One region of the Streptomyces sp. NPDC014891 genome, then DNA from elsewhere that is predicted to be linked to it. Evidence: riboswitches for the same ligand, from Rfam matches in the RefSeq annotation. Region 1 holds a riboswitch; each other region holds the start of a gene.

The links. A riboswitch is a leader RNA that binds a small molecule or an ion and turns the genes downstream of it on or off. The one in region 1 is predicted to bind cobalamin.
Region 2: it holds a riboswitch for cobalamin, as region 1 does, so the genes downstream of both, ACF09E_RS14545 (CoA-acylating methylmalonate-semialdehyde dehydrogenase) here and ACF09E_RS17615 (ribonucleoside-diphosphate reductase subunit alpha) in region 1, are expected to answer to the same signal.
Region 3: it holds a riboswitch for cobalamin, as region 1 does, so the genes downstream of both, ACF09E_RS14585 (prenyltransferase/squalene oxidase repeat-containing protein) here and ACF09E_RS17615 (ribonucleoside-diphosphate reductase subunit alpha) in region 1, are expected to answer to the same signal.

The regions. Positions count from the first base shown of each region.
Region 1 is NZ_JBIBWF010000005.1:506,065-515,602, reverse strand. It holds gene ACF09E_RS17615 (ribonucleoside-diphosphate reductase subunit alpha) at 1-1,500, opposite strand, end outside; cobalamin riboswitch at 1,632-1,771, opposite strand; gene ACF09E_RS17610 (GNAT family N-acetyltransferase) at 1,820-2,320, opposite strand; gene mctP (monocarboxylate uptake permease MctP) at 2,442-4,067, opposite strand; gene ACF09E_RS17600 (DUF3311 domain-containing protein) at 4,064-4,318, opposite strand; gene ACF09E_RS17595 (LuxR C-terminal-related transcriptional regulator) at 4,481-5,464, opposite strand; gene ACF09E_RS17590 (MMPL family transporter) at 5,556-7,529, opposite strand; gene ACF09E_RS17585 (aldo/keto reductase) at 7,519-8,484, opposite strand; gene ACF09E_RS17580 (endonuclease/exonuclease/phosphatase family protein) at 8,519-9,499, opposite strand; gene ACF09E_RS17575 (endonuclease/exonuclease/phosphatase family protein) at 9,496-9,538, opposite strand, start outside.
Region 2 is NZ_JBIBWF010000004.1:585,943-595,480, forward strand. It holds gene ACF09E_RS14515 (malate synthase A) at 1-242, shown strand, start outside; gene folP (dihydropteroate synthase) at 311-1,108, shown strand; gene ACF09E_RS14525 (enoyl-CoA hydratase) at 1,170-1,955, opposite strand; gene mmsB (3-hydroxyisobutyrate dehydrogenase) at 1,952-2,872, opposite strand; gene ACF09E_RS14535 (enoyl-CoA hydratase/isomerase family protein) at 2,869-3,936, opposite strand; gene ACF09E_RS14540 (acyl-CoA dehydrogenase family protein) at 3,933-5,084, opposite strand; gene ACF09E_RS14545 (CoA-acylating methylmalonate-semialdehyde dehydrogenase) at 5,081-6,580, opposite strand; cobalamin riboswitch at 6,811-6,991, opposite strand; gene ACF09E_RS14550 (hypothetical protein) at 7,066-7,206, shown strand; gene ACF09E_RS14555 (short-chain fatty acyl-CoA regulator family protein) at 7,215-8,621, opposite strand; gene aceA (isocitrate lyase) at 9,002-9,538, shown strand, end outside.
Region 3 is NZ_JBIBWF010000004.1:598,469-608,006, forward strand. It holds gene ACF09E_RS14570 (3-hydroxybutyryl-CoA dehydrogenase) at 1-335, shown strand, start outside; gene cobF (precorrin-6A synthase (deacetylating)) at 541-1,332, shown strand; gene ACF09E_RS14580 (hypothetical protein) at 1,528-2,940, opposite strand; cobalamin riboswitch at 3,077-3,153, opposite strand; cobalamin riboswitch at 3,270-3,408, shown strand; gene ACF09E_RS14585 (prenyltransferase/squalene oxidase repeat-containing protein) at 3,519-6,326, shown strand; gene ACF09E_RS14590 (hypothetical protein) at 6,323-7,276, shown strand; gene ACF09E_RS14595 (energy-coupling factor transporter transmembrane component T) at 7,281-8,465, shown strand; gene ACF09E_RS14600 (ABC transporter ATP-binding protein) at 8,462-9,538, shown strand, end outside.

The DNA of each region.
Region 1 (9,538 bases):
GGAGCGGCCCGCCTGCTCGGTCGGGTAGAAGTTGATGTCGACGACCCGGTCGAGGAAGGTGACGGCCGTGCGGACGGTGGCGTCGAGGCGCTCCCAGTCGATGTCCCCGCCGGTCACGAAGGACCCGAGGTTGACCGAGCCGAGGTTGCAGACGGCCGTCTCGCCGTCGTTCGTGACCTCGATGATCTCGGTGCAGAGGTTCGAGGAGTGGACGACGGTGCCCGGCTCGGCCGTCTGGTTGGCGGTCCGGTTCGAGGCGTCCTTGAAGGTCATCCAGCCGTTGCCGGTCTGGGCCAGGGTCCGCATCATCCGGCCGTACAGGTCGCGGGCCGGCATCGTCTTGCGGGCCAGGCCGGCGGCCTCGGCCTTGCGGTAGGCGGCGTCGAACTCCTCGCCCCACAGGTCGACCAGCTCGGGCACGTCCGCCGGGGAGAACAGCGACCACTCGCCGTCGGCGTTGACCCGGCGCATGAACTCGTCCGGGATCCAGTGCGCGAGGTTGAGGTTGTGCGTGCGGCGCTGGTCCTCGCCGGTGTTGTCGCGGAGCTCCAGGAATTCCTCGATGTCCGCGTGCCAGGTCTCCAGGTAGACGGCGGCGGCGCCCTTGCGGCGGCCGCCCTGGTTCACCGCGGCGACGGAGGCGTCGAGGGTCTTCAGGAACGGGACGATGCCGTTGGAGTGCCCGTTGGTGCCGCGGATCAGCGAACCGCGGGCCCGGATGCGGGAGTAGGAGAGGCCGATGCCGCCCGCGTGCTTCGAGAGGCGCGCGACCTGGTGGTAGCGGTCGTAGATGGAGTCCAGCTCGTCCTGGGGGGAGTCCAGGAGGTAGCAGGAGGACATCTGCGGGTGGCGGGTGCCGGAGTTGAAGAGCGTGGGGGAGGACGGCAGGTAGTCGAGCCGGCTCATCAGGCCGTAGAGGGCGGCGACCTCGTCGAGCGCGCGGACGCTGTCGTCCTCGGCGAGGCCGCAGGCCACGCGGAGCATGAAGTGCTGCGGGGTCTCGATCACCTTGCGGGTGATCGGGTGGCGCAGCAGGTAGCGCGAGTACAGGGTGCGCAGGCCGAAGTAGCCGAAGCGGTCGTCGCCGGCCGCGTCGATGGTGGCGTCGAGCCGGTCCGCGTGGAGCGCGGCGAACTCGGCGGTGCGGTCGGCGATCAGGCCCTCGCGGTGGCCGACGGCGACGGAGGCGGAGAAGGAGTACGAGCCCTGGCTCGCGGCCTCGTCGGCGATGGTGATGGTCAGGAGCCGGGCGGCGAGCCGGGAGTACGCCGGGTCCTCGGCGATCAGACCCGCGGCCGCCTCGGTGGCCAGCTCGCGCAGTTCCGCCTCGTCCGCGGCGGCGCTGCGGCCGCGGAGCGCGGCGGCGGCGACCCTGCCGGGGTCGGTGTCGGTGAGGTCGGCGGTGAGGTCGGTCAGGGTCCGCAGCAGCACGGTCCCGGGGCCGTCGCTCTCGACCGCGGAAGCCTCGGCGGAAGCCGGATCGGCAGGCGCGATGGTCACGTGGGGGCTCTCCCTCGCTCGGCTCGGGGCCGCGGCGGGGGGAGGAGGGCACGCGAGGGTCCGGACGCCGGACGCGCTGTGTCCACCGGCCCACTCCGCGAGGCCCGGAAGTCATCGGCACCCGGAACGGATGGACCGGGTGCGCTGCCGGCAGGTCCTCGGACTCACCTCGTCCGAACATGTCGTATCCGTACGAAGCACACCGTTGCGGGACAGTTCCGGATTCGCGCCGGATTCCCCTGCGTCGACAGCGAGCACGAGCATACATGTGGGGGGCTCCGCTTGCGGAACCCCCCACATGTTGTGTCGCGCCGGAGAGTCAGAACTCCAGGGCGTAGGTGCGCAGAGAGTGATCGGGGATCGGTTCCCAGTCCCGGTGGGGCGTGCGGACGAAGCCCAGACGCTCGTAGATCCGGTGCGCGGAGACCATCGTGGCGTCCGTGGACAGCACGATGCGGCGGCACCCCGGGAGGGCCTGTGCCCGCTCGATGCAGGCCCGTACGAGGGCCTCTCCGACGCCCCGGCCGCGGGCCTCCCGGGAGACCACGAGCATCCGGAACTCGGCCTCGCCGTCCACGGCGATGTCCGCCCACGGAGTGTTGCCGGTGGCGAAGGTCACCCCGCCGAGCAGACGGTCGTCGGCGTCCTCGGCGAGCAGCACCTCGCTCTCCCGGGCCCGCCGGGCCGTGTCCCGGAGCACGTGCAGATACGAGTCCTCCGCCCCGTGCTTCAGCAGCCCGTCGCTCAGATAGGTCCCCGCGGTGAGCTCACCCAGCGCCTCGTAGTCCTCGGGCCGTACCGCCCTGATCGTGAAGTCCATGAGGGCAGTGTGCCTCCGGCGGGCCGGCCGGCGTCAGGGCGGTCCACGGGACGGGCCGCCCCGCCTCCGGGGAGGCGGGGCGGCCCGTGGGTGCCGGGGCGGCCGGGGTCCGGCCGGGTGCTCAGTGGGTCTCGGCTCCCACCTTCGGGAGCTTCGTGTCGACCCCGCGGTCGCCCGCGTCGGCCGTGTAGTCCTCCGGGGAGGTCTCGTCGACGCCCTCGGGGGCCTTCACGGCCTTGAGGACGAAGGTCAGGACGACCGTGACGAGGACGTTGAGGACGAAGGCGGTGAGACCGATGTAGCCGATCTCGCCGATGCCCGGGATCTCGGCGGAGGAGCCGCCGAAGTGCTTCTGGGTCGGGCTGGCGACCCCGTACGCGGCGACCGTGCCGTAGACCATGCCGACGGCCCAGCCGCCGAGCAGCGCCCAGCGGTGGAACCAGCGGGTGAACAGGCCGCCGACGAGGGCCGGGAAGGTCTGCAGGATCCAGATGCCGCCGAGCAGCTGGAAGTTGATCGCCACCGTCTTGTCCATGGTGAGGACGAAGGCGAGCGCGCCGACCTTCACGAGGAGCGAGACCAGCTTGGAGACCTTGGTCTCCTGGGCCGGGGTCGCGTCCGGCTTGATGAAGTCCTTGTAAATGTTCCTCGTGAAGAGGTTGGCCGCGGCGATCGACATGATCGCCGCCGGAACGAGCGCGCCGATGCCGATGGCGGCGAAGGCGACGCCCGCGAACCAGTCGGGGAACATCGTCTCGAACAGCTGCGGGATGGCGAGCTGGCCGTTCTTCACCTGGATGCCGGCGGCGATCGCCATGAAGCCGAGCAGTGCGAGCAGGCCGAGCATCAGCGAGTACAGCGGCAGGATCGTGGTGTTGCGGCGGATGACCTCGCGGCTCCGGGACGACAGGGTCGCCGTGATGGAGTGCGGGTACATGAAGAGCGCGAGCGCCGAGCCGAGCGCCAGCGTCGCGTACGTCCACTGGCCGGCCTCGCCCGGGACGAGCGAGCCCCGCGGCTTGTCGGTCGCCGGGTTGACCTGTTGGTATGCCTCGCCCGCCTTGGCGAAGATCTCGTCGAAGCCGCCCAGCTTGATCGGGATGTAGATGATCGCCACCGCGATGACGATGTAGATCAGGGTGTCCTTGACGAAGGCGATGAGCGCCGGGGCGCGCAGGCCCGAGGAGTAGGTGTAGGCCGCGAGGACGCCGAAGGCGATGAGCAGCGGCAGGTCCTTGATGAACCAGTGGGTGGTCTCGCCGCCGCCGACGCCCATCACGTCCAGGACGGCCTGGATGCCGACGAGCTGGAGCGCGATGTACGGCATGGTGGCGAGGATGCCGGTCACCGCCACCGCGAGGGACAGGCCCTTGGAGCCGAAGCGGCCGCGCACGAAGTCCGAGGTGGTGACGTATCCGTGCTTGTGCGAGACGGACCAGAGCCGCGGCAGGAAGGTGAAGATCAGCGGGTAGACCAGGATCGTGTACGGCACGGCGAAGAAGCCGGCCGCGCCCGCCGCGTAGATCGCCGCCGGGACGGCGACGAAGGTGTACGCGGTGTAGAGGTCGCCGCCGAGCAGGAACCAGGTCACCCAGGTGCCGAACGACCGGCCGCCCAGGCCCCACTCGTCGAGGCTGTGCTCGTTCTCGGCCTTGCGCCAGCGCGCGGCCAGGAAGCCCATGACCGTGACGGCCAGGAAGAAGAAGATGAAGACGGCGAGTGCGACGCCGTTCACGCCGTCCTTCATCGCGCGTCACCGCCCTTGCGGCCGCGCTGGTCCAGCTGCCAGAGCTTGTACGCCACCATGGTGAGCGCGGTGGACACCAGCACCCAGAGCATCTGGTACCAGTAGAAGAACGGGATGCCCGCGAAGAGCGGTTCGGCCTTCGCGTACGAGCTCACCCAGAGCATCGCCACGAACGGCGCGAACAGACAGAGCGCGATCACCACCCTCAGGGGCGTGATGGTGGGTTGTTTCCGTTGTGTCGCTTCTGACATGGCGATTCCGGTCCCCTCACTGATCACCTCGGTAATGCTGGGGAAATCTAGGGGACGGTTCCGCTGCACGGAACCCCTGTCCGCATAACGGATGGGACTCCGTCAGCTGTGCGCGTGGGAGCGGTCCCCCGGCCCGGGCGGACGGGAGTTCGACGGCGTCCTCTAGAGCCAGCCCTCCTTGGCGGCCCGCACGCCCGCCTCGAACCGGCTGCGCGCGCCGAGCCGGTTCATCAGCTCGGAGCTCATCCGGCGCACGGTCCGCAGCGACACCCCGAGCCGCCGGGCGGCGATGTCGTCGGTGCAGCCGATGCCGAGCAGCATGAGCAACTCCCGCTCCTGCGGCGAGAGGTCGTGCGCGTCGCGGCGCGGGCTCTCGCCGAACGGCGTGCCCGCGTCCCACAGGCGGTCGAACAGCACCAGGAGCGCGTGCACCAGGCCGGGGCTGCGGACCTCCAGGGCGCCCGCCCGCCCGTCCTCGGGATCCACCGGGACCAGCGCGGCCTCCCGGTCGACGATCACCATGAGCATCGGCACCACGGGCACCGTCCGCGCCTCGCCGCCGAGGTCGCAGTACCAGCGCACGTACTCGACGGTCGGCGGGTCGTTGCGGAAGCTCTCCTGGTAGATCGAGCGGATCCGCACGCCGCGTTCCAGGGCGAGTTGGTCGAGCGGCTGGCTCGCGTCCATGGTGTCGGGGAGCTGCGCCCCGCCGGGGAGCAGGGAGAGGCACTCGGTCCTGGCGTTCGCGGCCAGGTCCTCCAGGCGCTCCCGGACGTTGTCGAGGCCGGTGATGCGGTCCACCAGGTCGTGCCGCACGCCCGGCTCGGCGTGGTCGGCGTACGAGGCGAGGATGCCGGCCACGGCCCGGCCGGCCTGCTCGACCTGGCGCTTCCGCTTGCTCAGCTCGGCCTCGGCCCGGGACAGCAGGAAGGAGAAGCCGACGTCCGGATGGAAGGGTTCGACCTCGCCGGACGAGTCGTCCATCAGGACCAGCTTGAGGTCCGCGAGGCAGGCGAGCGCCTCGCGGACCTCGGGCTCGGGGCGGCCCAGCTGGGCCGCCATCTCCGCCACGTCGAACTCGGGTCGCTCCAGCAGTAAGCGGTAGACGGCCTCCGTCGACTCCTTTATGCCGAGCGCCTCCAGCATCCCCTGTCTCCCCCTCGTCACGTTCCGTACCGCGACCGCCCCGCATTCGTGATCGCGGTCGTCGATGCTAAGCGGGAGAACCCGTCTAGGTCTAGACCAATTGGAGTGAACTCCGGGATGTGGGACGGGCCGGGACCGCGGGCGGGGTGCGGCGGCGTCCGGCCAGCGCGTCGAGCACCGCCGCCATCGCGAACCCCGACACCAGCAGCGCCAGTTCGACCTGCGGACCGATCCCGACCGCGAGCACCGCGAGCGCGCCCGCACCCGCCGCCGCGAGCCCCGCCCCCGGGGGACCGCCCGCCGCCGACGCCGCCGAGCGGTCGAGCGACACGCAGAAGGCGAACACCCCGACGACCAGTGGCACCCAGCCGGTGACCGCCCCGGTGCCCGCCGGACCCCACTGCCACAGCACGGTCAGCGCGCCCGCCGAGGCGAGGGCGGCCAGGACGGCGCGGAGCACGGCGCCGGCCGCCGCCCCCGCACCCGGGAAGCCGGACGGCAGCGGGAGCAGGACCAGGACGGCCAGGGCGGCGAGAGCGGCCGCCGGGACCGCGAAGGGCAGCAGCCCGTAGACCCCGTCCACCAGATCGCGGTCGACCACGCCCGAACCGCCGACCGCCGCGGGTACGGGTCCCTCCGCGAACGCCGACCGCACCGCCGACACGGTCGCCGCGCCCGCCGCCGTCATCGGCTCCCCCTCCGGGACGACCACCACCACGGCCGTGCCGTCGCGCCGCCACTCGTCGCCGCGCGGTGCCGCCGCGAGCAGCACCCCCGGCACCCGGGCCGCCCGCGCGGCCGCGGCACGCGGATCGGCCCCCTCGGGGAGCAGGACCTCCAGGGGATGGAGAACCCCCGAGGGCACCCCGGCCGCCGCCAGCCGGTCCAGGCCGTCGCGGGCCGGGCCGCTCGCCACCAGGGCGTGCGCCTCCGGATTGCCCACCCGCAGCTGGGTGGCCGCGCCGGCCGCGAGGACGAGGAGGACCAGACCGCTCACCGCGGGCACCGGACCCGAACGCCATCCGCCCCGCCCCGCCGCCCCTGCGGCCCGGGACGACCGCCCCGCCCCCGTGGGCCGCTCCGTCCGCCGCGTCGACCGCGTCGCCACCGAGCGGAGCACCGGCACCAGGGTCAGCGCAGCCGCCGTGCCCACCGCCCACACCGCCAGCCCCGCGACCCCGACCGAGCGCAGGAACGACGCGGGGAAGAGGGCCAGGACCGCGCAGGCCGCCGCCCCCGCCGCACCGGCCGTCACCGCCGACCGCTCGCCCGCGCCCGGCGGCTGGGCCCACCGGTGCACGGCGAGCACCAGGGCCGTCACCGGCACCAGGTAGACCACGACGAAACTGATCTCGGTGAACCCGGCCACCGCCTCCACCAGGACCAGCGCCCCGACCGAGGTCACCCCGGCGAGCAGCAGCGGCGCCAGGACACCCGCCGCCGAGCGGAACACCGCCGCCAGCAGCACCAGCAGCCCCAGCGCGCACGCCGCCTTCACCGCCAGGGCCACGGGCCCCGGCCCCGCCACCGCGCTGTCGTGCTGGAGCGGGAGCACCCCGGTCACCTCGACCCGGGCCTCCGGCAGCGCCGACCGCAGATCCGCGCGCAGGGCGACCGCCGCCTCCTCCACGGCCGTGAGCCCCGCGAGGTCCGGCTCACCGGCGCCCGGGTAGACCAGCGCGTACACCGTGCGGCCGTCCCCGCCCAGGAACCCCTCGTCGCCCGTGCCCGCGTACGAGACCGTCCGCGCCCCCGGACCCGCCGCGTGCCGGACGGCGTCGCCGAACCGCCCCGCCGTGCCCGGGGCGCGCACGTCGGCGCCCGCCGGCCAGCTCGCGACCGCGACCAGCGGGGCGACGGCGGCCCCGTTCCCGTAGCGCTCCTGGACCTCCTGGTTCGCGCGGTGGCCCGGCCCGCCCGAGGCCGTGAACGACTGGTCGAGCCGGCCGAGGCCCAGCACCGCCACCGCTCCGCCGAGCAGCAGCACGAGCAGCCAGGCCACCCCCACGGCCGTCCGGTGGCGGAGCGCGAGATCCCGTGTCCGTGCGGTCAGGTCAGTCGACATCGTCGAGCCGCTTCCTCAGCTCGTCGTCCAGACGCAGCCCGACCGCGCCGAGCGTCTCGTCCAGCTGCGCCGTCGAACTCGCCCCGATCACCGGGAGCACGGGCAGCTCGCCGCCCAGCGCCCAGGCCAGCACCACCTGGTTGGCGGTCACCCCCAGCTCCGCCGCGACCTCCGCGAGCACCTTCAGGCGCCGCTCCGAACCCTCGTGCCGGTACTGCTCGGGAACCTCCTTGCCCGCATCGGTGTACGCCCCCGTCAGCTGGGTCGTGTACGCCGTGAACGTCAGCTCCGGACGCGTCCCCAGATAGTCGAGCAGCTCCTCCGAGGCATGCGGGTTCACCCCGAACTCCGCGCCGGGGCGCGGCCGCAGATAGGTGTACCGCTGCTGCACCGCCGCGTAGTCCGGCACCCCGGCGGCGACCGCCGCGCCCCGCGACTCCTCGATCCGCCAGGCCGCGAAGTTGGAGCAGCCGGCCCGGCCGATCTTCCCCGTGTCCTCCAGCTCGCCGAAGGCGGCCATGGTCTCGGCGACCGGGGTCCGCCGGTCGTCGATGTGCGCGTAGTAGAGGTCGATCCGGTCGGTGCCCAGGTTCCGCAGGCTCTGCTCCACCTGGCGGCGCAGCACCGGGGCCGACAGCCCCTCCGCGCACTCGGGCCAGGCCGAGCCGGGCGGGTCGGGCAGCGCCCCGACCTTGGTGGCCAGCACCATCTCGTCCCGGACGCCCCGGCTGCGCAGCCAGCGGCCGATCAGCAGCTCGCTCTCTGCGCCGGTCGCGCCGGGCTCCCAGAACGCGTAGGTGTTGGCGGTGTCGATGAAGGTGCCGCCGGCCTCGTGGAAGCGGTCGAGGACGGCGAAGGCGGCGGCCTCGTCGATCCGGGTGCCGAACGGCAGGGTGCCCAGGCACAGGGTGCTCACACGGGGGCCCTCGGGGCCGCCCAGGTGGGTGTATTCCATGGCTTCTTCCCTCTTTCTCATCGGTGGGGGGTGCTCACATGTGGGGGGTGGTGACGGTCAGTTCCTGGACCAGGTGGTCCGACAGGCCCTCCGCGGAGCGGAAGCGGTACGAGCCGACCCGGGCGCCGCCCCCGGTGAACGCCCAGTCGATCCGCCACAGGCGCAGCCGCGCTCGGGCGTTCCAGCTGGCGGGGAGGAGTGCACGGCAGGCGCCGATCGCGTCGCGCAGCGAGCGCGGCATCCGCCGGATGTCCCCGATGGCGGCGCTCGTGTTGAAGTCGCCGGTGACCAGCACCGGGTGGGGGTTGTCCCGCAGGTCGGCGACGAGGGCCGCGTACTCCCGGTCGCGGGCGGCGGCCCGGCGCCGCATGTCCCGCAGGAAGGCCGGACGCAGCGGGTTCATCACGGTCAGCTGCACCGGGATGTGGACGTTGTACGTGGACAGGACGCCGTCCGCGACCCGCAGGTCCACCCGGAGCGAGCAGGCGCCGACGGGCACGGGCGGCCCGGCGGGCGGGAACCGGGACAGGGTCACGGAGTCGTTGTCCACGGAGAGGTGGTGCCCGGGGAACGCGGCGCGGATCCGCTCCTCGTCGTCGATGTCCCAGACCTCGCCGCCCTCGAAGCCGTTCAGGTACTCCTGGAGCACGTAGACGTCGGCCGCGAGGGAGCGCAGGAAGGCGTAGAAGCGGTCGGGGTCGCCGCCCTGGTTCCAGTGCTGGGTGTTCCAGGAGACCAGTCGCAGCCCCGCCGCCGGCTCAGGCCGGCGCCCCAGCGCGCGCAGGTTGATCCCGTTCTGCGGCCAGCCCGCGAGCAGACAGCCCGCGGCGAGCGCCCCCGCCGTCCCGCCGCCCGTCGCCGCGGCGGCCGCGAGCAGGAGGAGCGGGACGGCGGCGAAGGCGAGCGGGGGCAGCAGGGAGACCGCGAGCCAGGGCCACCAGCGCCCGTTCAGCACCAGGTGCAGGGCGAGGAAGACCGCCCAGACCAGGGCGCAGGACAGCAGCACGTCGGTCACCCGTTCTCCGGCAGGGACACCCACAGGTCCTGCACGGCG
Region 2 (9,538 bases), on a different contig from region 1:
CCGCCGAACTCACGCGTGCCCGGCTCTGGCAGTGGCGCCGACAGCGCCTGGTCTCGCCGACCGACCTCCGCGCCCTCATCGACGTGGAATCGGCCGCGATGGCCCGCGAACACCCCGGCGCCGCGGTCGCCGCGGCCCGGGAGGTCCTCGAAGGAACCCTCCTGGAGGACGCGCTGCCGCCCCTGCTGACTCCGGACACCTACCGGCGTGGCCTGATCTGCGCCGCCGGGGGCTCGGCGTGACGCCGGGGCACGTCCGGACGGGCGCGGGCACGGTCGCCGGCCTTCCCCGGTGGGACCGGTGCGCCGTGATGGGGGTGGTGAACGTGACCCCCGACTCCTTCTCCGACGGCGGCCGCTGGTACGACCCGGCGGCGGCGGTGAAGCACGGTCTCGGCCTCGTCGCGGAAGGCGCCGACCTGGTCGACGTCGGCGGCGAGTCGACCCGGCCCGGCGCCTCCCGGGTCGACGAGGAGGAGGAGTTGCGGCGGGTCGTGCCGGTGGTCAGGGACCTGGTGGCCGAAGGGGCGCTCGTGTCCGTCGACACCATGCGCGCCTCGGTCGCGGCGCGGGCGATCGACGCCGGGGCGGTCCTCGTCAACGACGTCAGCGGGGGTCTCGCGGACCCCGGGATGGTCCCCGCCGTCGCGGCGGGCGGCGTCCCCTTCGTCGTCATGCACTGGCGGGGGTTCAGCCACGACATGAACCGCCGGGCGGTGTACGGGGACGTGGTGCGCGAGGTCGTGGCGGAACTCGGGGCCCGGGTCGAGGCCGTGGTGGCCGCGGGCATTCCTCCGGAGCGGCTGGTCGTCGATCCGGGGCTGGGCTTCGCCAAGCGGCCGGAGCACGACCTCCGGCTGGTCGCGGGACTGGCCGAGGTCCGCGCGCTGGGCCGCCCCGTGCTGGTCGCCGGCTCCCGCAAGCGGTTCCTGGGCCATGTGCTGGCCGGCGCGGACGGCACACCCCCCGGTGCCCGGGACCGGGATGCCGCGACGGCCGCCCTCTCAGCGATCGTCGCCCATCGAGGCGCCTGGGCCGTCAGGGTCCACGACGTACGTGCCACGGCGGACGCGGTCAGGGTCGCGCACGCTCTCGTGTCCGCGTCCTGACCGACGGCCGGGTACCCGACGGCCGCTTCCCCTCCGGGCGGGGGGAAGCGGCCGGGGCGGATCAGCGGTGGGTGAAGTCCGGGGCCCGCTTGTCGACGAAGGCCGCCATGCCCTCCTTCTGGTCGGCCGTGGCGAACACCGCGTGGAACAGGCGCCGTTCGAAACGGACGCCCTCGGCGAGCGTGGTCTCGAACGCACGGTTGACGGCCTCCTTGGCCATCATGGCGACCGGCTTCGACATCCCCGCCACGGTCTCGGCGACCGCGAGGGCCTCGGAGAGGAGGTCGTCGGCCGGGACGATCCGGGAGACCAGGCCCGCCCGTTCGGCCTCGATGGCGTCCATCGTCCGGCCCGTCAGGCAGAGTTCCATGGCCTTGGCCTTGCCGACGGCGCGGGTGAGGCGCTGGGAGCCGCCGATGCCGGGGATGACGCCGAGCTTGATCTCGGGCTGGCCGAAGACGGCGGTGTCGGAGGCCAGCAGGATGTCGCAGAGCATGGCCAGCTCGCAGCCGCCGCCCAGGGCGTACCCGGAGACGGCCGCGACGGTGGGGGTGCGCAGTTCGCCCAGCCGGTCCCAGGCGGTGAACCAGTCGGTGAGGTACATGTCCATGTACCCCTGGGGCTGCATCTCCTTGATGTCCGCGCCGGCGGCGAAGGCCTTGGAGGAGCCGGTGATCACGACGCAGCCGATGTCCGGGTCGCGGTCGAGGGCCCGGGTGGCCGCCACGACCTCCTCCATGACCTGGAGGTTCAGGGCGTTGAGCGCCTTGGGCCGGTTGAGGGTGAGCAGGGCGGTCCGGGCGCCCGTCCGCTCGACGGTGATCGTCTCGTAGTCGGTGGCGGTCATGCGGTGGTGGTTCCCTTCGGTGCTTCGGCTGCGGTGTCGCGCAGGACGTGGACGATCCCGGAGAAGTCCTGGGCCGCTCCCGTCCCCTCCGCGAACGCGGTGTACATCTCGGCGGCTCGCAGGCCGAGCCCCGCGTCGATGCCTCCGGCGCGCAGGGCGTTCGCGGCGAGGCCCAGGTCCTTGGCCATGAGCGGGGCGGCGAATCCGGGGCGGTAGTCGCGGTTGGCGGGGCTCGCCGGTACGGGGCCGGGGACGGGGCAGTTGGTGGTGAGGGCCCAGCACTGGCCGGAGGCGGTGGAGGCGACGTCGTAGAGCGCCTGGTGGGAGAGGCCGAGGCTCTCGCCGAGGACGAAGGCCTCGCTCACCGCGATCATCGAGATGCCGAGGATCATGTTGTTGCAGATCTTCGCGGCCTGCCCGGCGCCCGCGCCGCCGCAGTGCACGGCGCGCTTCCCCATGGCCGCGAGCAGTGGCTCGGCTTCGGTGAACTCGGCCTCCGCTCCTCCGGCCATGAAGGTGAGGGTGGCGGCCTCGGCTCCGACGACGCCGCCCGACACGGGGGCGTCCAGGGCGCGGTGGCCGGCGGCCGTGGCGGCGTCGTGGGCGGCGCGGGCGTCGGCGACGTCGATGGTGGAGCAGTCGATGAACAGGGTGCCGGGGCGGGCGGCCGCGAGGAGGCCCTCCTCCTGGTAGAGGGCGAGGACGTGGCGGCCCGTCGGCAGCATCGTGATCACGACGTCCGCCCCGGCGGCGGCCGCCCGTGCCGAGCCGACGGTCTCCACTCCGGCCGCGGCGGCGGTCGCCAGGGCCTCGGGGGCGAGGTCGAAGCCGAGGACGCGGTGGCCCGCGGCCGCGAGGTTGGCGGCCATGGGGCCGCCCATGTGGCCGAGGCCGACGAAGCCGATGACGGGGGTCACCAGGGCACCTCCTGAAGCGGGTGGGGAGAGGTGAGCCGCAGCTCGCGGTCGGCTCCCAGCGGGGTGAAGTAGCGGGCCACGTCCTCGTCGGTGACGCCCGCGAGGGCGGGCGGGGACCAGCGGGGGGTGCGGTCCTTGTCGATGACCTGGGCCCGGATGCCCTCGACCAGGTCGGGCGAGGTCAGCGCCGCGCACGAGACGCGGTACTCCTGTTCCAGGACGCGCTCCAGCGGTCCGAGGCCCCGGGCGCGGCGCAGCGAGGTCAGGGTCACCTTGAGCGCGGTCGGAGACTTGGCGGACAGGGTGGTGGCGGCCTCCTTGGCGGCCGGTACACCGCTCGCGACGAGGCGGTCGACGATCTCCTCGACGGTGCCCGCGGCGTAGCAGTGGTCGATCCACTGCCGGTGGGCGGCCAGGTCACCGGGGGGTGCCTGGGCGACGTGCTCGGCCAGCGCGTCGCGCACGGAGGTTCGCGCCAGGTCGTCCCCCAGCCCGTCGAGTCGTTCGGACGGTACGAAGTGGTCGGCGAGCCCGCACAGCAGGGCGTCGGCGGCGCCGACGGGCGCGCCCGTGAGGGCGAGGTGGGTGCCGAGCTCGCCGGGCGCCAGGGCCAGGAGGTAGGTGCCGCCGACGTCGGGGACGAAGCCGATGCCGGTCTCGGGCATGGCGACGCGGGAGCGTTCGGTGACGACGCGGACCGAGCCGTGGGCGGAGAGGCCGACGCCGCCGCCCATCACGATGCCGTCCATGAGGGCGACGTACGGCTTGGGGTAGCGGGCGATGAGGGCGTTGAGCCGGTACTCGTCCCGCCAGAAGGCGGCGGAGGCCGTGCCGCCCGCCCGTGCGTCCTCGTGGATGGCCCGGATGTCGCCGCCCGCGCAGAGTCCGCGCTCCCCCGCGCCGGAGATCACCACCGCGTCGACGGCGGGATCGTCCCGCCAGGCGGTGAGCGCCTCCTCGATGCGCAGCACCATGGGGTGGGTGAGGGCGTTCAGCGCCCGGGGGCGGTTGAGGACCAGCCGGCCCGTGCGGCCCTCGGTGCGGACGAGCACGTCCTCGGTCATCGGAGACTCTCCGTCAGGCCGCGGGCGACGATGACGTTCATGATCTCGTTGGTCCCTTCCAGGATCCGGTGGACCCGCAGGTCCCGGACGATCTTCTCGATCCCGTACTCGCTCAGGTAGCCGTAGCCGCCGTGTAGCTGGAGGGCGCGGTCGGCGACGGAGAAGCCGGTGTCGGTGGCGAACCGTTTGGCCATGGCGCAGAGCTGCACCGCCTGCGGGTCCCCGCGGTCGAGGGCCTCGGCGGCCTGCCGTACCAGGGCGCGGGCGGCGGTGAGTTCGGTGGCCATGTCGGCGAGGCGGAACTGCAGGGCCTGGGCGTCGAGCAGGCGTGCGCCGAAGGCCTCGCGGTCGGCGAGGTGGGCGAGGCTGCGGTCGAGGGCGCTCTGGGCGCCGCCGAGGGAGCAGGCGGCGATGCCGAGGCGGCCGCCGTTGAGGCCGTGCATGGCGATGCGGAAGCCGTCGCCCTCGGCGCCGAGGCGCCGGTCGGCGGGGATCCGCACGCCGTCGAGGACGACCTGCCGGGTGGGCTGCGCGTTCCAGCCCATCTTGCGTTCGTTCGCGCCGAAGGAGACGCCCGGGTCGCCGCGTTCGACGACGAAGGCGGAGATCCCGCCGGGGCCGCCTCCCCCGGTGCGGGCCAGCACGATGTACAGGTCGGAGGATCCGGCACCGGAGATGAACTGTTTCACTCCGCTGAGGACGTAGTGGTCGCCGTCCGGTTCGGCGCGGGTGCGCAGGGCCGCGGCGTCCGATCCGGCGCCCGGCTCGGTGAGGCAGTAGCTGCCCAGGGTCTCGGCGGAGCAGAGGCCGGGGAGCCACCGGGCCCGCTGGGCCGGGTCGCCGTAGCGGTCGATCATCCAGGCGACCATGTTGTGGATGGAGAGGTAGCCGGCGATGGAGGGGCAGCCGGTCGCCAGGGTCTCGAAGACGAGGACGCCGTCGGCCCGGTCCAGTCCGCTGCCGCCGTGCTCCTCCCGTACGTAGACGCCTCCGAGGCCGAGCGCGGCGGCCCTGCGGATGACGTCGACGGGGAAGTGCTTGTCCTGGTCCCAGGCCACCGCGTACGGGGCGAGCTGTTCCTGGGCGAAGTCCAGGGTGACTTCGGCGAGGGCCAGTTGGTCCTCGGTGAGGGTGGTCACGGCGCTCATCCCATCGTCGGCATGGTGAAGCTCGCGCCCTCCTTGACCCCGGAGGGCCAGCGGGAGGTCACGGTCTTGGTGCGGGTGTAGAAGCGGATCGAGTCGGGGCCGTGCTGGTTGAGGTCGCCGAAGCCGGAGCGCTTCCAGCCGCCGAAGGTGTGGTAGGCCACAGGGACCGGGATGGGGACGTTCACGCCGACCATGCCGGTGTTGACACGCCGGGTGAAGTCGCGGGCGGTGTCGCCGTCCCGGGTGAAGATCGCCACGCCGTTGCCGTACGCGTGCTCGCTCGGCAGCCGGAGCGCGCTCTCGTAGTCGGCGGCCCGCGCGACGCACAGCACCGGGCCGAAGATCTCCTCCTGGTAGATCCGCATGGACGGGGTGACGCGGTCGAAGAGCGAGGCGCCGGCGAAGAAGCCGTTCTCATGGCCGGGGAGGGTGAACCCCCGTCCGTCGACGACGAGTTCCGCACCCTCCTCGACCCCGATCCCGACGTAGCGGTCGACCCGCTCCAGGGCGTCCCGGCTGACGAGGGGCCCGAAGTCGGCGTCGGGGTCGTCGGAGGTCCCGATGCGCAGGGAGGCGATGCGCTCCTTCAGCTTCGCCACCAGGGCGTCGGCCGTCTCCTCGCTGACGGGGACGGCGACGGAGATCGCCATGCAGCGCTCGCCGGCGGAGCCGTAGCCCGCCCCGATGAGGGCTTCGGCGGCCTGGTCGAGGTCCGCGTCCGGCATCACGATCATGTGGTTCTTGGCTCCGCCGAAGCACTGGGCACGCTTGCCGTGGGCGGCGGCGGTGGCATAGATGTGCGCGGCGATCGGGGTCGACCCGACGAAGCCCAGGGCCTGCACGCGGGGGTCTTCGAGGAGGGTGTCGACGGCCTCCTTGCCGCCGTTCACGACGTTCAGCACGCCGGGCGGGAGACCGGCCTCCAGGAACAGCTCGGCGAGCCGCAGCGGTACGGAGGGGTCGCGCTCGGACGGCTTGAGGATGAACGCGTTTCCGCAGGCCAGCGCGGGGGCCGCCTTCCAGAGCGGGATCATCGCCGGGAAGTTGAAGGGGGTGATGCCGGCGACGACGCCCAGCGGGCTGCGGAGCGAGTGGACGTCGATGCCGGTGCCGGCGTTGTCGGTGTACTCCCCCTTGAGCAGATGGGGGATCCCGGCGGCGAACTCGACCACTTCCAGACCGCGTTGCAGGTCGCCGTGGGCGTCGGCGACGGTCTTGCCGTGTTCGGCGGAGAGCAGCCGGGCGAGGGATTCCCGTTCGCCTTCGACGAGCTGGAGGAACCGCAGCAGGACGCGCGCGCGGCGCTGCGGGTTCCACCGGCCCCACTCCTGCTGGGCCGTCTCGGCGTCGGCGATCGCCGCCTCGGTGTCGGCGCGTCCGGCCAGGGGCACCCTGGCCTGGACGGCGCCGGTGTTGGGGTCGTACACGTCGGCGAAGAGACCGGACGTGCCGGCGGTGTGCTTTCCGCCGATGAAATGGGTGAGCTCGCGGACCATCGAAGCCTGCTCTCGTCAGGTACGGATCCGAGGAAGGCGCGGCGAGGACGGCGAGGACGGCACCGATCGGGGTGCGCGCACGCGCGTCCGTCCGCGGGACAGGGGAAGGCGGGGACGCCTTCGTCGAGTCACGAACGCGGGGACAGGGCCTCGTGGTTCGGGTACTCCGCCGGATCACCAGGGTCGTGGTCACGTACCGGTGCCATGCGTGTCTGCTCCATCCTCGTGGACAACACGGAACACCCCACGGCCGGTATCCTGACTCCCGGATCAACGCATGCTCTCCGGCCTTCCCGACGGATGGTTTCCGTCAGTGGCCTGACCTGCTGGAAGAGCACACTCCCCGGTCACAGTGGCGGGACCGCGCCGGATTCACACCGGCTTCCCTGCACCGCGGGCTTCGTCACGAAGATATAGTTGGACGTCCTAGTAAGTCCACCCCCGCCCGCGGCGCGGCGGCGCGATCCGGACGGCCGACGGGCGCGGTGTGGGTCCTCGACGGGCCCGCCTACTTCAACCGGCCGGGCCCCCGGGTGGTGCGCGGCGCGGAGGTGCTGGCGCACGTCCTGCACGGGGTGGGGGCGGGAGACCCGGTGTCGGCGGCCGAGGCGTTCCCCCTGCTCTGATCCCCGGCTCAGGCCGACGGGTCGGCGACGGGGTACGGGACGAAGGTGCTGGCGTTCTGGTCGATCAGGAGCGGGCGCCCGAGGGGCGGTGCCGCGCGCTGGGGGCAGTCGAGGCGTTCGCAGACGCGGCAGCCCATGCCGATCGGGGTGGCGGCGGCCGCGTTGTCGAGGTCGAGCCCGTCCGAGTACACGAGCCGGTGCGCGTGGCGGATCTCGCAGCCGAGGCCGATCGCGAAGGTCTTCCCGGGCTCGCCCCAGCCGCCCCGGTGCCGGGTGACGGCGCGGGCCGTCCACAGATGGCGCTGCCCGTCGGGCATGGCGGCGATCTGGACGTGGATGCGTCCGGGCGAGGCGAAGGCCTCGTACACGTTCCACAGGGGGCAGGTGCCGCCGGCCCGGGAGAAGTGGAACCCGGTGGCGGACTGCCGCTTGGACATGTTTCCCGCCCGGTCGACGCGGACGAACGAGAAGGGGACACCGCGCAGCCTGGGACGTTGCAGGGTGCTGAGGCGGTGGCAGACCGTCTCGTAGCCGAGCCCGAAGCGGTCGGTGAGCCGTTCGATGTCGTACCGGAACTCCTCGGCCGCCGTGTGGAAGGCCTCGTAGGGGAGGATCAGCGCGGCGGCGAAGTAGTTGGCGATGCCGATCCGCGCCAGCCGGTGGGCCGGACCTCCCGGCGGGAAGTCCTCGGCGGCCTGGCGGTCCAGGCCGTCTCCGTATTCCAGGAGCGCCAGCTGTGTCGCCATGCGGAAGGCGCGCTGACCGGGGCGGAGACGGGTGGACAGCCGCAGGGTCCGGGTCCGCTCGTCGTAGGAGTGCAGCCGGTCCCCCGTGTCGGTGGAGAAGCGGACGCCGTGCCGGTCGGAGAGCCGGGCGCTCAGGGCGCTGATGATGTCGCCGGGCCGGATGGCGATCTCCGCCGCGAGCGCCTCCGCCGCGAGGTCGGTCTCGTGGAGGTAGTTCTGCCTGCGGTAGAAGAAGTCGCGGATCTCCTCGTGCGGGGAGCGCGGCAGCTCGGGGTCCGATCCCCGCAGGTCCGCCGCGTCGGCGATCCGCTCGGCGAGACGCTGGTTGCGCCGCCCCAGGTCGACCAGGACATGGGCGACCGCCGGACTCCGCGAGGCCAGCTCGGCGAGGTCGGACGAGGAGACCCGGGCCGCGGCGAGCTCCCCCGCCAGTGCTTCACGGAGGTCCGCGACGAGACGGCCGGTGTCCCGCTCCGAGAAGAAGCCGGGATCGACCCCGAACGCCTCGGTGAGACGCAGCAGCACCGGCACGGTGAGCGGTCGGGCGTCGTGCTCCATCTGGTTGAGGTAGCTGGGCGAGATGGCCAGGGTGCGCGCCAGCTCGGCCTGGCTCATGCCGCGGTCCTCGCGCAGTCGCCGCAGTCGCGCCCCCGCGTACGTCTTGCTCACCGTCGCCCTCCCGCTCGTCCCGGACCTGGGCGCCAGCCTATGCCAGGCGCGCACGCTCGCACCCTTCGCAAACTTGGCAAACCGCGGCGGAATGATTCGCAGAACTTGGCATGCGTCCACGCTTGATGGCACTGGGTGCCAGTGCCAGAGTCTGAGGTGCGGCCCGCCGGACCCGACAAGGTCCAGGGCGAGATCGGGACCCGGTTCACGCCCTGACATCGACAATCCCGGCCTGGCAGCACCCCGGATCGGCACAGATTGCTCATCTCCGCCCGTCCGGGCGCCGGCGGGCCGCACCCCTCAGGAAGACACTTAGTGCCAGGCCGCAGAGGAACATGGCGGCATTGGCAAGAGCACGACCCAAGGAGACGGTGACGGTCATGGCAGACACGAAGACGACGGCGGCGGAGCTGGCCGAGCGCTGGGCGACGGACCCCCGCTGGAAGGGCATCGAGCGCACGTACTCCGCCGAGGACGTGGTGCGGCTCTCCGGCAGCGTCCGGGAGGAGCACACGCTCGCCCGCCGGGGCGCCGAGCGGCTGTGGCGGCAGCTGCACGACCTGGACTACGTGCACGCCCTCGGCGCGCTGACCGGCGGCCAGGCGGTGCAGCAGGTCCGCGCGGGCCTCCAGGCGATCTACCTGTCCGGCTGGCAGGTGGCCGCCGACGCCAACCAGGCCGGGCACACCTACCCCGACCAGTCCCTGTACCCGGTCAACTCCGTCCCGCAGGTCGTCCGCCGGATCAACAACGCGCTGCTGCGCGCCGACCAGATCGCCACCGCCGAGGGCGGCACGGACACCACGGACTGGCTGGCCCCGATCGTCGCCGACGCCGAAGCCGGCTTCGGCGGCCCCCTCAACGCCTTCGAGCTGACCAAGGCGATGATCGCGGCGGGCGCGGCCGGCATCCACTAC
Region 3 (9,538 bases), on a different contig from region 1:
ACGACCGGGCCGGCTTCGTGGTCAACGCCCTCCTCGTCCCCTACCTGCTCGCCGCGATCCGGATGACCGAGTCGGGCTTCGCCACCGCCACGGACGTGGACCGCGGCATGGAACTCGGCTGCGCCCACCCGATGGGCCCGCTCCGGCTCGCCGACCTGATCGGACTCGACACCGTCGCCTCCATCGCCGCGTCGTTGTACGACGAGTTCAAGGAACCCCTGTACGCCCCGCCGCCGCTGCTCCTGCGCATGGTCGAGGCGGGGCTGCTCGGCCGGAAGGCGGGGCGCGGGTTCCACACGTACGACCGGGAGGAGAGACCCGGTAGCCCGGGCTGAGGACCCGGGCGGCGCGGCGGCACCGGGTGAGGGCCCGGTGTCACGCGCGCGGGGAGGGCGGGCGGCGTGGAGGCCGCCCGCCCTCCCGCGTGTCCCCTCCCCCGTGTCCCCTCCCCCGTGTCCCCTCCCGCAGAGCGCCCACCGCCCGGGCGGCCGTCGCGGGCACTCCGTAACCTGGGGACCGGTGACGTCGAAGGGAACGGCAGTGCGGGACGGTACGAGGCACATCGCGGTGATCGGCATCGGGTCCGGAGATCCGGACCAGCTGACGCTGGGTGCCGTGAAGGCGATGCGGAGGACGGACGTCTTCTTCGTCCTGGAGAAGGGGGAGGAGAAGTCGTCCCTCACCGGCCTCCGACGGGCCATGCTCACCGAGCACGCGTCCCCCGGGCATCGCGTGGTCGACGCCGAGGATCCGTGGCGCGACCGCGCACAGGGCGCCCGGGGCGGCTACACCGACGCCGTCCACGACTGGCGGCGACGGCGCGCCGACGTCTGCGAGCGGCTGATCCGCGAGGAGCTCGCTCCCGGGCAACGCGGAGCGTTCCTGGTGTGGGGTGATCCCTCGCTGTACGACAGCACGCTGGCCGTCCTGGAGGAGATCACCGCACGCGGGAACGTGGCCTTCACCTGCGACGTCGTCCCGGGCGTCAGCAGCGTGTCCACGCTCGCGGCACACCATCGCGTCGGCCTCAACCGGGTGGGGCGCCCGATCCACATCACCCCCGGACGGCGGCTGGCCGAGACCGTGGGCAACGACGACGGGGACATCGTCGTCATGCTGGACGCCCACGAGTCGTTCCGGCAGTTCGCCGGCGGGGGTACGTGGATCTACTGGGGTGCCTACCTCGGCACCCCGGACGAGATCCTGATCTCCGGCCCGCTCGACGAGGTCGCCGACGACATCAGCAGGACGCGGGCCGCGGCCCGGGCGGAGCACGGCTGGATCATGGACACCTACCTGCTCCGGACCAGCCCCGACGACACCGCCGGCTGACCGCCCGGCCGTTCGGGGAGAGGCCGGCGGCGCGCGCTACTGCTCCCGGGCGGGGTCCGCCGTCGTCTCGGGCTCGCTCCTGGCAGCCATTCCTTCTCCGTTCTCCCTGCCGCACTCTCGCGGGGCTCAGAGGCACCCACGACCCGGCCCGCGGCGAGGTGAGGGCCCGGCAGCGGCCCTCACCCCGCCGGCTGCTCAGGCTCCCCAGCGCAGCGCGATGGTGTCGCCCACGTTGATCGTCTTCTCGCGGAGGGCACCGGCGAAGGCGGAGCCGTCGACGCTGACCTTCCAGGTGTTCGAGCCGCTGTTGGCCTTGCCGTTGACCGCGGTGATCGTGCCGGTTCCCGAGGCGGGGGTGACCGAGGTGACGCATCCGGACGGGGTCGCGGCGCTCGTCGCGGCGGCGAGGACGTCGCCGAGCGTCGTGGTCGTCCCCGTGGGCGTGAACGAGACCGAGCACACCTTGAGGTTCCCGGCGCCGTCGTCGACGGTCAGGGCCAGCTTGGTCGCGGTGCCCGCCGTGAAGGTGGGCTGGGCGACCCACTGGGGGGCGCCCGGGGTCGTCGGGACCGGCGGCGCGGCGGTGAAGCCGCCGCCGGCGACCGCGCGCAGGGCGTCGATCGAGGAGTAGGCGGAGGGCGTGGTGTCGGCGGGCTTGTACTTGAAGCCGCCAGCCGGGTTGTACTGGTTGGCGAGGAGGAAGTCGACCGGCGTCTTGCCGGGGACCGTGGTGAAGTCGGCCGACTGCGGGTTGATGCCGCAGGCGTTCAGGCCCGCGACGGCCCAGCCGTTGGAGCTGGTGTTGACGCCGTACAGGGAGTTGAAGGCGCCGGAGGAGGCGACCAGCTTGCCCTTGAGGAAGTTCTTGGCCTGCACGACGTCGGTGTCGGTGTTGGGGACGCCGGAGACGCACAGCGCGGCCATCGCCGCGCCGGTCATGTCGATGTCCCCGGCCGAGGCGAGGCCCGTGGGGTTGTCCTCGACCTTCTGGTAGGTCCAGCCGCCGTCGTTGTGCTGGTTGGCGCGGAGGCGGGTGACGATCGTGTCGGTGAGGGCCTGGGGGATGCGGGCGGCGCCGGCCTGGGTCTTCGCGCCGCGCAGCGCGAGGGCGGCGAAGACGGTGCCGTTGAAGTTCGCGGACGGGCCGAAGTAGCCGGGCTCGGCGGTCTGCCAGTACGCGTAGACGTCCGCGACGAGGTTGCGCGAGGCGGAGACGCGGGCCGGGTCGATGCCCGCGGCGTAGGCGTTGAGCGTGCCGCGCTCGTAGTCCGTGACCACCGGGGTCGCCGACGGCCAGCCGGCCGTCGACAGCAGGTTCCGGTAGACGGTTCTCGCGTTCTTGGTGGTGTCGCCGCCGGGGGCCACGTCGACGACGGCCGTACCGGCGGCCGCGAACGCGCTGAAGGCCCATTCGTTGGAGAGACCGGAGCCGGCGTACGAACCGTCGGCGGCCTGGAGGGACTTGAGGTAGGCGACGCCGTTGGTCTTAGACGTGGCTATCTGCGCGGGCGTGGAGGTCGCGAAGGCGGGCAGCGTGCCGAGGGCGAGGGCGCCGAGCGCCGCGGGCACCGCGAGCGCGAGACGGCGGGAGGGACGGGGAAGGGACATGGGCCTGCTCCTGGAGGTCGGCGGACGCCGGCCGCTCGGCACATGCCCCGCGTCGCCCCGACGGGGCACGGCCGGGGATCTCCGGGGAGCCGCCGTCCGGAACGCGTGGTACGGCTTCTGTACTGCGTCGCCGTATGGGCATTCGGGCTCCGAGACGGCCCCCGCCGCCTCGACACCGTTGCGCGTCAGCTCCGGATTCGCACCGGATTCCCCCACTTGGCAGCCCAGGACGCTACCCGAACGATCACCGTACCGCCAGCAGGACCACGGCAGACGGCCCCGGAGACGCGGCTCCGGATCCCGGTGAGACGGACGGCATATTGACGGCCCTGACGGATCCGTGTTGCACTCCGTCCGATAAGCAGTCAGCACCAGGGGAAGCCGGTCGAATTCCGGCACTGACCCGCAACCGTAGACCCGGATCGTCCCGGGTGAGTCGGAATGCCTGGGGCTGGAACTCAGTACGAGGAACGCCGTCGCGGACTACGGTGTGGTCGTCGCCGCCTCTCCACGGCACCAGAGCCGTGTGGGGGCGCATCGCCACGCACGCGGGCCGCCCGGCAGAGACGAGGGCCGCGGTGGGGACCGAACAGCAGGCGAGACGGTGGTCGAGGGCGAGACGGCGGCTCTTGTCGACCCTGACCGCTTCCCTTCTGACGCTCGGCGCGGGTCTGACCCACCTCACGGCGGCCTCGCCGGCGAGCGCCGACCCGATCGCGAAGTGCACCCGCACCAAGGGCGCCATCGTCGCCGTGGACTTCGGCAAGTGGGGCGGGCCGGTCGTCCGCGGCTGCGACACCACCCCCACCACCGGCTACGAGCTCCTGCAGACGGGCGGGTTCACCACCGAGGGCACCGGCCACGACGGCCCCGCCTTCATCTGCCGCATCGGCAACCGCGCGTTCAACGCCGGGAAGAAGTACCCCACTCCGGCTCAGGAGGACTGCGTCCTCACCCCGCAGGCCACCGCCTACTGGTCGTACTGGATCGCGTCCCCCGGCCAGAGGAAGTGGACGTACAGCCCGCTGGGCGCCATGTCGCGCACGCTCAAGCCGGGCGACGTGGACGCCTGGGTCTTCGGCGGCACGGACATCGGCGGCACCAAGGGCAGGCCGTCGTTCACGCCCGACGACGTCCGCGCGGACGGGGGCGACCCGCCGAACCCCAGCGACCCGCCGGCGCCGAACGTGCCCCCGGGCACCATCGACCTGCCCGCCGCGACCCGCTGGCTCACCGACCGGCTGACCAACGGGCAGCGCGTCGTCAACGACGGCGACACGACGCCCAACTACCTCGCCACCACCGAGGTGTCCTACGCCCTGGCCGCCACCGACAGCGAGCACCCCACCGCCCGCCGGATCGCGGCCTTCCTCGGCCGGCCCGAGCACACCGACGCGTACGCCTACCCGGCCGGCAAGGACGAGGCGCCGGACGCCACCGCCGCCGCCCGCCTCGCCCTCGTCGCCGAGGCCACCGGGAAGGACCCCCGCGACTTCGGCGGCCACGACCTCCTCGGCGACCTGACGGCGAACGTCTGCCTCAGCGGCTCGGACGCGCCCCAGCCCGTGCCCGGCTGCACGACCAAGGGCGACTTCCGCACGACCGGACAGACCGAGGGCCAGGCCCTGGCCGTCATCGCGCTGCTGAACGGAGGCGTCACCCCGCCCGCCGAGTCGGTGACGCGACTGGCTCAACTGCAGTGCGACGACGGCGGTTTCCCCAGCTTCCTGATCCTGGACGGCCAGGTCTGCGAGAGCGAGGCACCGTCCACCGCCCTCGTCGCGCTCGCCCTCCAGCGCGCCGGCGGCCACACCCCGGTGGTCACCAAGGCCCGCTCCTCCCTCAAGAAGGCCCAGTTCAAGACGGGGGCCTGGCCGGCCGCCTCGTACAGCGTCCCGGGCAGCGCCTACGCCACCGGCTGGGTGGCCCAGACCCTGCGCGCCCTGGGCGACCGCGGCCACGCGGACGCGGGGGTCTCCTGGATCTCCCGCCAGCAGTTCCCCGGCGGCGGCTTCGCCTTCGAGGAGGGGACCACGGACCCGCTGCTGTACGCCACGACCGCGGCGGTGATCGCCGGCGCGAAGAGCGACCTGGTGACGCTCACGACGAAGGAGCCCGTCCCGCCGACGACACCGCCGACGACGCCTCCGACCACCCCGCCCACCACGCCTCCCACGACGGGGCCCACCGCTCCCCCGGCCGGTGACGGACCGGACCTGAAGAAGGGCTCGGCCTACCTCGCCGACCACAAGCGGCTGATCCAGGGCCGGTACTACGAGGGCAGCCCCCGCTTCGCGGACTACGGCATGACCATCGACGGCGCCTACGCGCTCGCCGCCACCGGACACGACAACGCCACCCTGCGCAACATCGTCGACTTCCTCGACAAGGGCGGCAAGGACGCCTCGGGCCGCGGAGTCCACGACTGGACGAAGATCGGCACGAAGTACGCGGGCGGCGGGTTCATCGGCAAGACCGCGGTGCTCGCCCAGTCCGTGGGCCGTGATCCCCGCGCCTTCGGCGGCAAGGACCTGATCGGCGCGCTCGCCAAGGGCACCTGCGCGGCCGCGACCCCCGCCGAGCCCCGGAAGTGCGCGGGCAAGGGCAACTACACGTACGCGACCTCGGTCTTCTCCCAGTCCCTCGGCGTCATCGCCCAGATCCGCGCGGGCGAGAGCGGCGCGGCGGCCCAGCCGGTCGCGTACCTGAAGAGTCTCCGCGACCCGTCGACCGGCGCCTGGCCCAGCCTCATCGGCGAGCCGAGCGACATCGAGGTCGACTCCACGGCGATGGCCGCGATGGCACTGGATCTGCTGCCCGACGCCGACTCGCAGGCCGCCGTGGACCGGTCCCTGGTCTGGCTGGCCGGCCGGCAGCTCTCCGACGGGGGCTTCCCCGGCGCCTCCGGCAACTCGGTGAACTCGGCCGCGCTCGCCGTCCAGGGCCTGTCGCTGGACGCCGTGAAGTACAAGGACGAGATCGCGAAGGCCCGGAAGTTCCTGGCCTCGCAGCAGAACAAGGACGGCGGCTTCAACGTCAGCAAGGGCGGCCAGGCGGGCTCGGACGTCCGCGCCTCCGCCCAGGCCGTCGGCGGCGCCACCGGCATCTCCTTCGGCGTGCTGACCCGTGACATGAGCGGTACCACCCCGGAACCGGTCCCGAGCATCTCCGGCCAGTCCGGCACCTCCACCCCGGTGATCATCACCGAGGGGGAGAACGGCGGAGCCTCCGGGGGCCAGGCCGCCGGCACCGGCGGGGGCAGCATCGCCGCGACCGGATCCCAGGTCACCGGGCTCGCCGTCGCCGCGGTCCTCCTCGTCCTCGCGGGCTGGGGCACGACCCATGCCGCCCGCAGGCGCCGCGCGGGCGACGGCGGGGCGGCGTGACCGCCCGTCAGGGCGCCCGCGCCCTCACCCGTACGACGGCCGCGCTGGGACTCACCGTGGCGGTCTTCGCCGGTACGGCGGCCCCGGCCGGAGCCGCCCCTCAGCCGATGGGGCAGTGCACCACCTCGTCCGGTGCCGTGCTGGCCGTGGACTTCAGCCACTGGGGCGGGCCGATCTACCGCTCCTGCGGGACGACGCCCACCACCGGGTACGAGCTGCTGAACCAGGGCGGCTGGCGGACGACCGGCACCGGCCACGACGGCCCCGCCTTCATCTGCCGCATCGGCTACAGCGGTCACCAGGGCGGCAAGCAGTATCCGACTCCCCAGCAGGACGACTGTGTGCTGACCCCGCCCGCCTCCGCGTACTGGTCGTACTGGCACGCCGACCCGGGACAGAACACCTGGACGTACAGCCAGCTCGGCGCCATGCTCTACAAGCCGAGGCCCGGCAGCGTCGACCTGTGGATCTTCGGTGGCACCGACATCGAGGGAACGGAGGGGCGCCCGACCGTCACGCCGGACCAGCTGCGCGCGAAGAACGCGAAGCCCACCGGCGGCGGGGCCGTGCCCCGCGACACCCGGACGGCGGCTCCGCTGCCGCCGGGCGTCGACACCGGGCCGGCGCCGGAGAACCCGCCCCCGGCCGACCCGACCACGCCTCCCCCGCCGTCCCCCTCCCGCTCGGTCACGGCGAGCCCGAGCCCGTCGAAGAGCCCTTCGCCGACTCCGTCGAAGAGCGTCTCCCCGACGCCGTCCGCGACGCCCTCGGCGACGACCGGTTCTCCGGCGGTGGCCGCGTCCGGCCCGACGGTGGTCGACGCCGCACCGGCGGCGGACGCGGCCCATGACACGGGCTCCTGGGTTCCGGCCGTCGTCACCGGTGTCCTGGGCCTGCTGATCGGTGCCGCCGCCGTGTTCGCGGCCAAGCGCCGCCGTCGTACGGAGTAGCCGCGTGTCCCGCACCACTGCGGCGACCGCCCGGTCGTCCGCGTCCGGCCTCATGCCGGACGCGGGCGGCCGGCGGCTGCCCCGCACCCTGCATCCCGTCGCCTGGTGGATCTGGGCCCTGGCCCTGGCCACCGCGGTCAGCCGCACCAACAACCCGCTGCTGCTCTTCCTGGTCCTCGCCGTGCTCGGCTACGTCATCACCATGCGCCGCACCGAGGCCCCCTGGGCGCGCGGCTTCAAGTACTACCTCTACCTGGCGCTCACCGTCGTCGCGATCCGGGTGGTGTTCCGCGCGGTCTTCGCCACCGGGATCACCCCCCACGACCACTTCCTCTTCTCCCTCCCCCACCTGCCCACCCCGGACTGGTACGCGGGCATCCAGATCGGCGGGCCGGTCTCGCTGGAGGCCCTGCTCTCCGCGGCCACCGACGGGCTCCGGCTGGCGTGCATGCTCTGCTGCATCGGCGCGGCCAACACCCTCGCCAACCCCAAGCGGGCCCTGCGTGTGCTGCCCGGGGCGCTGTACGAACTCGGCGTCGCCGTCACCGTCTCCATCAGCGTGGCACCCCAACTCGTCCAGAGCGTGCAGCGCGTGCACCGGGCCCGGCGCCTGCGCGCCGGACGGTCGAAGGGGCTGCGCGCCCTGCGCGGCATCATCGTCCCCGTCCTCGAAGACGCGCTGGAGCGCTCCCTGCGCCTCGCCGCGGCGATGGACTCCCGCGGCTACGGCCGGGCCGGAACCGCCACCCGCCGGTCGCGCCGGGCCACGGGCGCGCTGATGCTGCTCGGCATGTGCGGCCTGTGCGCCGGCGCGTACGGACTGCTCGACGCCACGGCCCCCGTGCTGCTCGGCTTCCCGGCCCTCGTGGCCGGCGGACTGCTGTGCGTGGCGGGGCTGCGCCTCGGCGGGCGCAGGATCACCCGGACCACTTACCGGCCGGACCCCTGGAAGGCGGCCGAGTGGGCCGTCGCGGGCTGCGGCGTGGTGTCCGCCGTGCTCCTCTTCAGCAACGCGGGTTTCGACGCGGCCGAGCTCAACCCGTCCATCTACCCGCTCAGCTGGCCCACGCTCCCACTGGTTCCGGCCGCCGCGATCCTCCTCGCGGGGACCGCCGGATTCCTGGCCCCGCCTCCGAGCCCGCCGGTCCGTCCGGCCGTCCCCGCGCAGCGCACCGAGGAAGTCACGTGATCACCTTCGACCAGGTCACCGTCCACTACGAGGACTCGGCCGAGCCCGTCCTGCGGGATGTCGACCTGACGGTCGAGGAGGGCGAGCTCTGCCTCGTCGTCGGCCACACCGGCGTCGGGAAGTCGACCCTGCTCGGCGCCGTCAACGGTCTCGTCCCGCACTTCACCGGCGGCACCCTGTACGGCAGGGTCACCGTCGACGGGCGGGACACCGCCGACCATCCGCCGCGCGAACTCGCCGACGTCGTGGGCGTCGTGGGGCAGGACCCCCTCGACGGATTCGTCACCGACACCGTCGAGGAGGAACTCGCCTACGCGATGGAGCAGTTGGCAGTCCCTCCGGCCACCATGCGCAAGCGCGTCGAGGAGACCCTCGACCTGCTGGGCCTCGCCGATCTGCGCCACCGGGCCCTCCACGAACTCTCGGGGGGCCAGCAGCAGCGCGTCGCGATCGGCTCCGTCCTCACCGCGCACCCGCGCGTCCTGGTCCTCGACGAACCCACCTCCGCGCTCGACCCGACGGCCGCCGAGGAGGTCCTGGCCGCCGTGACCCGGCTGGTCCACGACCTGGGCGTCACCGTCCTGCTCGCCGAGCACCGTCTGGAGCGGGTCGTCCAGTACGCCGACCGCGTCCTTCACCTGCCCGGCGACGGGCGCGTGGTCTCCGGCCCGCCCGCGGACGTCTTCCGTACGTCGTCCATCGCCCCGCCCGTCGTCGAGCTCGGCCGCGCCGCCGGCTGGTCGCCGCTGCCCCTCTCGATCCGCGACGCCCGACGGGCGGCGGCGCCCCTGCGGACCCGGCTGGACGGTGCCGTGCCCCCGCCGGTACGCCCGGCACCCGGTGCGGACCGGCCCCGGCTCCTGGACGCGCGCGGCATCACCGTGACGTACCAGGGCGTGCCCGCCGTCCGCGAGGTCGACCTCGGCCTCCGCGGCGGGGAGGTCACCGCGCTGATGGGCCGCAACGGCTCCGGCAAGTCCTCCCTGCTCTGGGCGCTCCAGGGCTCCGGCCCCCGCAAGGCCGGTTCGGTCGCCGTAGGGGAGCCCGACGGCCCGGGGACGCGAGACCCCCGG